One region of the Stenotrophomonas sp. YJH_SMC_106-19 genome, then DNA from elsewhere that is predicted to be linked to it. Evidence: riboswitches for the same ligand, from Rfam matches in the RefSeq annotation. Region 1 holds a riboswitch; the other holds the start of a gene.
What was found. A riboswitch is a leader RNA that binds a small molecule or an ion and turns the genes downstream of it on or off. The one in region 1 is predicted to bind cobalamin.

Region 2: another riboswitch for cobalamin. It lies ahead of btuB (TonB-dependent vitamin B12 receptor); the one in region 1 lies ahead of metE (5-methyltetrahydropteroyltriglutamate--homocysteine S-methyltransferase).

The regions. Positions count from the first base shown of each region.
Region 1 is NZ_JCAFRQ010000005.1:231,037-235,614, forward strand. It holds gene metE (5-methyltetrahydropteroyltriglutamate--homocysteine S-methyltransferase) at 1-2,291, opposite strand, end outside; cobalamin riboswitch at 2,511-2,740, opposite strand; gene AC5P5M_RS15245 (patatin-like phospholipase family protein) at 2,882-4,578, shown strand, end outside.
Region 2 is NZ_JCAFRQ010000006.1:86,619-91,196, reverse strand. It holds gene AC5P5M_RS16020 (LysR family transcriptional regulator) at 1-129, shown strand, start outside; gene gph (phosphoglycolate phosphatase) at 192-860, shown strand; gene btuB (TonB-dependent vitamin B12 receptor) at 888-2,729, opposite strand; cobalamin riboswitch at 2,846-3,067, opposite strand; gene AC5P5M_RS16005 (histidine phosphatase family protein) at 3,220-3,798, shown strand; gene AC5P5M_RS16000 (TfoX/Sxy family protein) at 3,814-4,176, opposite strand; gene AC5P5M_RS15995 (GAF domain-containing protein) at 4,173-4,578, opposite strand, start outside.

The DNA.
Region 1 (4,578 bases):
ACGCGGGCGTCGGTGTGCTCGGCACGCAGTTCCACTGCGGCGGCAACCAGTGCCTGCAGTGCAGCGCGGGTTTCCGGCCAGCCACGGGTCTTCAGCCCGCAGTCCGGGTTGACCCACAGCTGCTCCGGCTTCAGCACGGCCAGCGCCTTGCGCAGCAGGTCCACCATCTCCGCCTTGTCCGGCACGCGCGGGGAGTGGATGTCATACACGCCCGGGCCGATCTCATTGGGATAGTTGAACTTCACGAAGGCATCCAGCAGTTCCATGCGCGAGCGTGAGGTCTCGATCGAGATCACGTCCGCGTCCATCGCTGCGACCGAGTGGATGATGTCGTTGAACTCCGAATAGCACATGTGGGTGTGGATCTGGGTGGCATCGCGCACGCCGCTGGTACTGATGCGGAACGATTCCACCGCCCAGTCCAGGTAGGCGCGCCAGTGGGCGCGGCGCAACGGCAACCCCTCGCGGATGGCCGGCTCGTCCACCTGGATCACGCCGATGCCGGCTGCTTCCAGGTCCTGCACTTCGTCCCGCAGGGCCAGCGCGATCTGCCGGCAGGTCACATCGCGTTCCTGGTCGTCGCGCACGAACGACCACTGCAGTACCGTCACCGGACCGGTCAGCATGCCCTTCATCGGCTTGTCGGTGAGCGATTGCGCGTAACTGGACCAGCGCACCGTCATCGGCTGCGGGCGGCTGACGTCGCCGAAGATCACCGGCGGTTTGACGCAGCGCGAGCCATAGCTCTGCACCCAGCCGTTGCCGGTGAAGGCGAAGCCTTCCAGCTGCTCGCCGAAGTACTCGACCATGTCGTTGCGCTCGAATTCGCCGTGGACCAGCACGTCCAGGCCCAGCGCTTCCTGCACGCGTACCGCATGCGCGGTCTGCTGTTCCAGGAAGGCCTCGTACTCGGCCAGGCCCAGCTTGCCGGACTTGTGCCGGGCGCGTGCCTCGCGCACCTCCAGCGTCTGCGGGAAGGAACCGATCGTGGTGGTGGGCAGCAGCGGCAGCTGCAGCGCCGCATGCTGCGCGGCGCGGCGCTGTGGGTAGGCGGTGTGCCGCTGCGCATCGGCCACGGTCAGCGCGGCCAGGCGTGCGGCCACGGCCGGGTTGTGCACGCGTGGCGAGCGACGACGCCCCTCCAGCGCAGCGCGATTGGCAGCCAGGCCCGCTTCCGCATCCGCTGTGCCATCGAGCGCGTCGGCCAGCAGGCGCAGTTCCTGCAGCTTCTGCCGGGAGAACGCCAGCCAGCCCTTCAGTTCGTCATCAAGCTTCTTTTCCAGCGCAAGATCCACGGGCGTGTGCAGCAGGGAACAGGACGGTGCCAGCCAGAGCCGGTCGGCGCCGCGGTCCACCTGGGCAAACCGGGCCAGGATCAGTGCGTTGTCCAGATGGGTGCGCCAGATGTTGCGGCCGTTGACCAGGCCGGCCGACAGCACGCGCTCGGCCGGCAGCGCCTTCAACACGGCGTCCAGCTGCTCCGGCGCGCGCACCAAGTCCACGTGCAGTCCGTCCACCGGCAGGCCGGTGGCCAACGCCAGGTTGTCCTCGAGCGCACCGAAATAGGTCGCGACCAGCAGTTTCGGACGCCGTGCCGTGGCCAACCGGGCATAGGCGCGCTCATAGGCTGCCTGCGCATCGGCGTCGAGATCCTGCACCAGCAGCGGCTCATCCAGCTGCACCCAGTCGGCACCGGCGTCGGCCAGCTGGCCGAGCAGCTGCACATAGGCCGGCAGCAGCGCATCCAGCAGGTCCAGCGCGGCGCTGCCGTCGGTGGTCTTGGACAGCAGCAGGAAGCTCACCGGCCCCAGCAGCACCGGACGGGTGTGGATGCCCAGCGCCCTGGCCTCGTTGAACTCGGTCAGCGGCTTGTCACCGCGCAGGGCGAAGGCCTGGCCCGCGTGCAGTTCCGGCACCAGATAGTGATAGTTGGTGTCGAACCACTTGGTCATCTCCAGCGCGCGCAGGTCGATGCCATCGCGCTGCAGGCCACGGGCCGTGGCGAAGTAGGCGGCCAGTGGATCGTGCGCGGCCAGTTCGCGGTAGCGTTCGGGAATGGCATCGAACAGCCATGCGGTGTCGAGCACCTGGTCGTACAGGCTGAAGTCGTTGCTCGGCGGTACATCGACGCCGGCCTCGATCTGCAGCTGCCAGTGCCGGGCACGCAGCGCCGCGGCGGTGGCCTGCAGGGTGGCGGCGTCGTCCTCGCCGGCCCAGTGGCGTTCGAGCGCCCGCTTCAGTTCGCGCTTGGCGCCGATGCGGGGAAAGCCCAGGTTGGTAACAGTGGTCATTGCAGCGTGTCCTCATTGCATGTCGGCATTGAGGAACGAAGGAACCGCAGGACGACGCGTGCCGTTGCCGGCCCACGGGCGTCTTGCCAGCGACCTTCGCCCCCGCGGGCGAACCGGATGCCGTGAAAAGGACGCACGTGGCCGCGCACCCTGCAGGCGCAGGACGACGACGGCCCCGGCAACCTCCCCGCGGAGATTCCAGGTCGAGTCAGGGGACGGTCGTGTCCCCCGGCCGGGGCCGGTATTCGGGCTGTTGGACGCGGGCCGCAGCCCACCTACTACCTGCCGCTTCCCAGGCGCGAGCCCAGTGCTGTTGGCAGGATTCGTTTCCATTCACCGCTGCGGGGCAGCTCCGGAATGGGCGCGCGAAGCGCCTTCACCGGATTCCCGTTTAAATTCATCCCTTCATTCGTATGAAGAGATGAATACCTTCGGCGTGCACAAGGTAGGCCGGTTGGCAGCAATGGTCAAGGCCTGGCATCACACCACCGGGATGTGGCGCCTTTCTCAGGCAGTGAGAGGCCGGCTTGCGATACTGGCAACCGACGGACGGGAGGTGACGTGTGGCGGCGAAGTACTGCGATCTGGTCATGAAAGGTGGCATCACCAGCGGCATCGTGTACCCCAATGCGGTACTGGCGCTGGCGCGCGAGTATCGCTTCAAGAGCATCGGTGGCACCTCGGCAGGCGCCATCGCCGCCGCGGTGGCTGCGGCGGCGGCCTATGGTGATCGCCGCCAGCAGGCGGGCGAGCCGCTGCCCGGCGATGCCGGGTACGGTGGATTGTCGGCGGTGTCGGCGCAGCTGTCGCGGCGCGGGTTCATCTACGGTCTGTTCCAGCCGGCGCGCGGCGCGCGTGCAGCCTATCGGCTGCTGGTGGTGCTGACCGGCAATGCAGGCTGGCCCCGCAAGCTGCTGTGCCTGGCCATCGCCGTGTTCCAGATCGCGCCGCTGGAAGTGCTGGTGTCGCTGGCATTGCTGCTCGCGCTGGGCGCGTGGGGTGGCGGCTGGAGTGGAGTGGCGGCAACGTTGCTGCCGTCCCTGCTGTGCGCCTACGGCGCTGGCGTGGCCGGGGCCGCGCTGCGGGTCGCGCGGGTGGCACGACGCAATCTGCTGGGCCTGTGCAGCGGCCTCGGCAGCGACGCGCGCCGGCCGGCGCTGACGGAATGGCTGCACGGCTGCCTGCAGCAGCTGTCAGGCAAGCCGGCCGATGTGCCGCTCACCTTTGCCGACCTGCACGATGCGCCGCGCTATGCCGACGAGCCGGACAGCCCGCATGCCATCACCCTGCAGATGATCACCACCTGCGTATCGCACAACGAACCCCGCACGCTGCCGCTGGGCGGCGCGCAGTTCTGGTTCCTGCGCGAAGAGTTCGACCAGCTGTTCCCGGCCAGCGTGGTGCAGTGGCTGGTCAACCATGCGGGTCCGCCGCTGGGCGTGGATGGACGACTCTATTACCGCCTGCCGCAGGGGCCGCAGCTGCCGGTACTGGTGGCAACGCGGATGAGCCTGAGTTTCCCGTTGCTGATCAGCGCAGTGCCGCTGCATGAGCCCTCGCGCCGCGAGCGCCGCTGTGAGCCTGGGGCGACCGCCTCCGATCCGGAACACAACGTGGCCGACAGCATGGAGGGGCTGACCAGTGCCGGCCAGGCCTGCGGCCCGGTGATCACCGCCTTCCGGATCTGCTGGTTCTCCGATGGGGGCATCAGCAGCAACTTCCCGATCCATCTGTTCGACGCGGCGCTTCCGCGCTGGCCGACCTTCGCCATCAACCTGGTCTATCCGCAACATGCGGAGGAGGTCAGCTCCGGCGGCAATGCACGGCAGGCGCTGGAGCGATCGGTGTTCCTGCCCAGCGAAAACCGTCATGGCTGGCAACGCACCTACCAGTCCATCGCCGCACCGGTGGCCGCCGGCGAGCTCGGCCGTTTCCTGTTCGCGGTGGTGGCAACCATGCAGAACTGGCGCGACCTGCTGCAGGCGCGTGCTCCGGGCTATCGCGACCGCATCGTGCACGTGACCCTGCAGGGTGATGAGGGCGGCATGAACCTGGACATGCCGCAGGAGGTGCTGACCCGCATCGCCGACAAGGGCAGCCTGGCCGGTGCGCGCTTCTGCGCGTTCTCCTTCGAGAATCACTACTGGATCCGCTGGCGCAACCTGGCCTCGGCCTACCAGCGTTACACGCTGGAAGTGGCGCGTACCGACGATCCCGCGCAGCAGGTGCTGGCCTATCGGGCGGCGTACACGATGGTGGCTGCCGGCGTGCCGTCGCCACCGTCGTA
Region 2 (4,578 bases), on a different contig from region 1:
GCGGTGTACGCATCGCGTCGCCAGCAGTCGGCGATCATGCGGCGGTTCCTCGACTTCCTGGGCGAGTGTTTCGCCAGCCCGGCCTTCCAGGATCTGGACTGGCGACCGGCGCGTGTGGAACCTGCATGACATCCCGGTGCGATGCGCACACGGCATACAATGAGCGGCCCCACGTCGTACAGGTGCGTTGCGTGTCGTATCCCTATCCGCTGGTCGTATTCGACCTCGATGGCACGCTGGTCGACAGCGCCGCCGATATCGCCGAAGCCCTGAACCGCACGCTGGAGGACATCGGCCTGGCCCGTGTGCCGGAAGCCACCGTGCTGGGCTGGATTGGCGACGGTGTCCGCCGGCTGGTCGAGCAGGCCGTGCATGCCGCAGGGCGGCAGGTCGATCTGGCCGAGGTCATGCCGGTGTTCATGGTGCATTACCGTGAGTGCCTGCTGCGCAGCCCACGCCTGTTCGACGGTGTGGCCGAAGCACTGGCGCAGCTGCGGGGACGTGCTGTGCCGCTGGCCATCTGCACCAACAAGCCTGCAGCGCTGGTGCCGCCGCTGCTGCAGCATCTGGGCATCGGCGATGCGTTCGCGCTGGTGCTGGGCGGCGATTCGCTGCCACAGCGCAAGCCCAGCGGTGAACCACTGCGGCACATCGCGGCACACTTCCGCTTGCCGGTGAATGCATGCCTGATGGTGGGTGATTCGTTGACCGACTACCGCGCGGCGGAAGACGCGGGAATGCCGATCGCGCTGGTGCGCTACGGCTACCCGCGTGGCCTGGACCTGGCCACCGCAGCTGCGGTGGCGGTGATCGACGATCTGCGCGAACTGCCGGGCCTGGCCGCGCGCATCCCGGTATAGCGCCGGGCCTGCGCCCGGCGCGCCTGCTCATTTCGGCTGGTAGCGCACGCTCAGCTGATACTCGCGGCCCGGCTGGTTGAACCACGCCACGGTCTCGTACCTGCGGTCGAACACATTGGTTGCCCGGGCCAGCAGCGACCACGATGGCGTGAGCGCGTACTCGGCGCGCAGATCCAACGTGCCATAGCCGCCGACCTTCACCGTGTTGGCGGCATCGTCATAGCGCTTGCCCGCACCCTGTACGGTCAGGCCGGCACGGAATGCGCCGAAGCGGCGATCCACATCCAGCCGTGCCGTCTGCTGTGCACGGCGCGGCAGCCAGTTGTCGAACTGGCTGCTGCCGTTCGTGCGGTTGCGCGGGTCGGTGTAGCTCAGCTGTGCAGCGATGTCGAAGCCGGCCAGCACGACGCCGCCGGTCAGTTCGGCACCGCGGATGCGCGCCTTCTCCACCTGCTGCATCCTGAAGGTGGCTGCATCGTAGGTGATCAGGTCATCGATGCGGGTCTCGTACACATCCAGGCCCCAGCGCCAGCCCTGGCCCTGCTGCGAAATGCCCAGGTTGGCGCTCTTCGACTTCTCAGGATCCAGTGTCGGCACGCCGCTCCACGGGTCATACAGGTCGCTGAAGGTGGGTGCCTTGAAGGCCGTGCCGTAGCTGGCGTTGATGCGCAGGCCGTGATCCAGCTCCATCGCCCAGCCGATGCTGCCGGTGGCATGGTTGCCGAACTGCTGGTTGTCGTCGTTGCGCGCGCTGGCCTGCAACTGGTGTCGGCCGAAGCGCCCCTGGTACTGCACGAACACACCGGTGTTGCGACGGCTGTCGACACGATAGCCGGCACTGCTGCCGTCCAGGTTGTCCTCACTCCAGTCCACACCGGCACTCAGCAGCTGGCCTTCGGCCACGCCGAAGTCGCCCTGCAGCGACGCGCTGTCACGATGCGTCTGCGCGCTGCCATGCACGTCGTCCGCGCCGACGTTGTCCGATTCGTTGTCACTGCGACCGACGTTGGCGGTCAGCACCAGCCGTTCGGCCGGCGTGTAGCGGACCTTGCCGGACAGTACCTGCTGGCGCGTCTCGGAGTAGTTGTAGTAGCCGTCGTAGTGGTTCTGGCCGTCGGCGCGCAGCGCGCTGCCCTCCACCGTCCACTGCTCGTTGAAGTTGTAGCCGCCGCGCAGGCTCTTGGAGAGGTTGCGGTAGCCGTCGCGGTCGGGTTCGTCGGCGAAGCAGCCGGTGAACAGCGTGGCCGAGCCCCGGCAGGCATCGATGCCATCGGAATGCTGGTAGGCGATGTCGGCGCCGAACCAGCCGCGTTCGCTGCTGCCACCGATGCCGCCGCTGGCCTCACGCAGGCCATTGCTGCCACCGCCCAGCTGCAGATGTGGCGCGAAGTCGCCCTGGTTGCGGCGGGTGAAGATCTGGATCACACCGCCGATGGCGTCGGCGCCATACAGGCTGGACTGCGGGCCGCGCACGATCTCCACGCGTTCGATCTGCGCCAGCGGCAGGTCCTGGATCATCGCCAGGCCGAGATCGGCGCTGTTGATGCGCATGCCGTCGACCAGCACCACCGTGTGGCCGGAGTTGGTGCCGCGCAGGAACAGCGAGCTCTGCTTGCCCAGGCCGCCGGCGTTGGTGAGGTTGATGCCGGCGCGGCCACGCAGCAGGTCCTGCAGCGAAGTGGCCTGGCTGGACTCGATCTGCGTCCGGTCGATCACCTGCGCAGGCGCGATGCTGTCCTGCAGGGCGATGGGGGTGCGGGTGGCCGTGACCAGGATGGGATCGAGCGCGCGGGCGCCATCATCGGCCTGGGCCAACGCGGGCAGGGCGGCCAATACGGCCAGGGAAAGCAATCGGGACTGCAGCTTCATCGGGGGACTCCAGGTGCCACGCACGCCCGCGTGGCGAAGGGGAGGAGCCGCGGAGGCAGGCAAGCGCCGATGCCGCAGGCAGTGCTGCGGACATCCAGCGCCATGCCCACCGCATCGCGACCTGAGGCTTCCGGGCCGGTCTCCGGGCTTGCCGCCAGGCGGCGCGAGGCCACCGTCCAGGCGCCTTCCCATGCTGTTGGCACAGTGGCGGTGTTGCCTGGAACTGACGTGCTTACCGTTGCGGGGGCAGCGCCGGCATGGCGTGGGTTCACGCGTCACCGGCTTCCCGTTTCAACCTGCCGGCCATGCCGCAGGTCACCTGGAAGTGCGCGCAGTCTACGGCATCGGCATGCCCGGTGCGGCGTATATGCGGCAATGTCTGTGGAGCTGATGATCCCCAGCCACTAGAATTGCTGCTTGATCCCGTGGTGCCGTTGCCGATGTCCGCCCGTTTTCCGCTGTCCCCGCGTTGCCTGCACAGGACGCATGCATGATCCTCGACCTGGTCCGCCACGCTGGCAACGGTCGCGACGAGTACCTCGATGGCCGCAGCGATCCACCGCAGCTGGCCCGCCTGCCACAGGAACTGGTGGAGGCCTATGCCACGCAGCCCTGGGAGCGGGTGATCAGCTCGCCCCGCCTGCGGTCACTGCACACAGCGATGGCGCTGGCCACCCCGCGCGGGCTGGACGTGGATGCGGACGAGGAGTGGGAAGAACTCGACTTCGGCGACTGGGACGGGCAGGCACTGTTCGACCTGCCGGAGCAGGCGCTGGCGGCATTCCATGCTGATCCGCATGCGTATCCGCCGCCAAACGGCGAAAGCTGGGGGCACTTCGAGCGGCGCATCGCGCGTGCGCTCGACCGCCTGCTCGACGATGACGACCCGCTGCCGACCGTCGTGGTCAGCCACGGTGGCCCGCTGCGCATGGTGCTGTCACAGGTCTGCGGCCTGCCGATGTCGCTGTGCTGGGCGCTGCGCATCGACCACGGTACGCGCCTGCGGGTCAGGCTGGAGCGTGGCGAGGCAGGCCTGGTGGGCGAGCTGCTGGAGTTGCAGCAGCCCTGATCCGGCCGGCGCCGATCAGTCCTCGTCGGCGCTTCCGGCCACGTCTTCTTCTGCGTCGTCGTCTGCGTCGAATCGCTGCTCGTGCACCGGCCCCGAGGCCGGGCCGGCCGCCTTCAGCGGGTGCGCGGCGATGCGCGCTTCGTAGTCCTGCACCAGCGCCTCGCGCTGCGGCTCGCCCAGTTCCTGCCAATGGCAGTCCAGCAGGGCCCCTTCCAGCGAGTAGAGCAGGTTCAGGCTGGGCTTGAAGCCGGCGCGCTTGACCTTGACGAAGGCACCCACCGCGCCGACGGCGGCCAGATCGTCACGGCTGCGCAGACCGACCTGGCGCAGCCACGCCGCACTTTTCGGACCGATGTTGCGCAGCTTCGGCGCACTCATCCCAGCGCCTCGACGAAGACGCGCGCGATGGCTTCCAGTCCGGCCTGGTCATCGGCATCGAAGCGACCGGTCTTCGGGCTGTCGATGTCGAAGACTCCGATCAGTTCATCGCCGCGCAGCAGCGGAACGACCAGTTCCGAGCGGGAGGCCGAGTCGCAGGCGATGTGGCCCGGAAAGGCATCGACATCGTCGACGCGCTGGGTCACGCGCTGGCGGGCCGCGGCACCACACACGCCCTTGTCCAGCGGAATGCGCACGCAGGCCGGCAGCCCCTGGAACGGGCCGACCACCAGCTCCTGGCCATCGTAGAGATAGAAGCCCACCCAGTTCAGGTCGGGCAGGGCGTGGAAGACCAGCGCCGAGAGATTGGCCGCGTTGGCGATGCGGTCGGACTCTCCATGG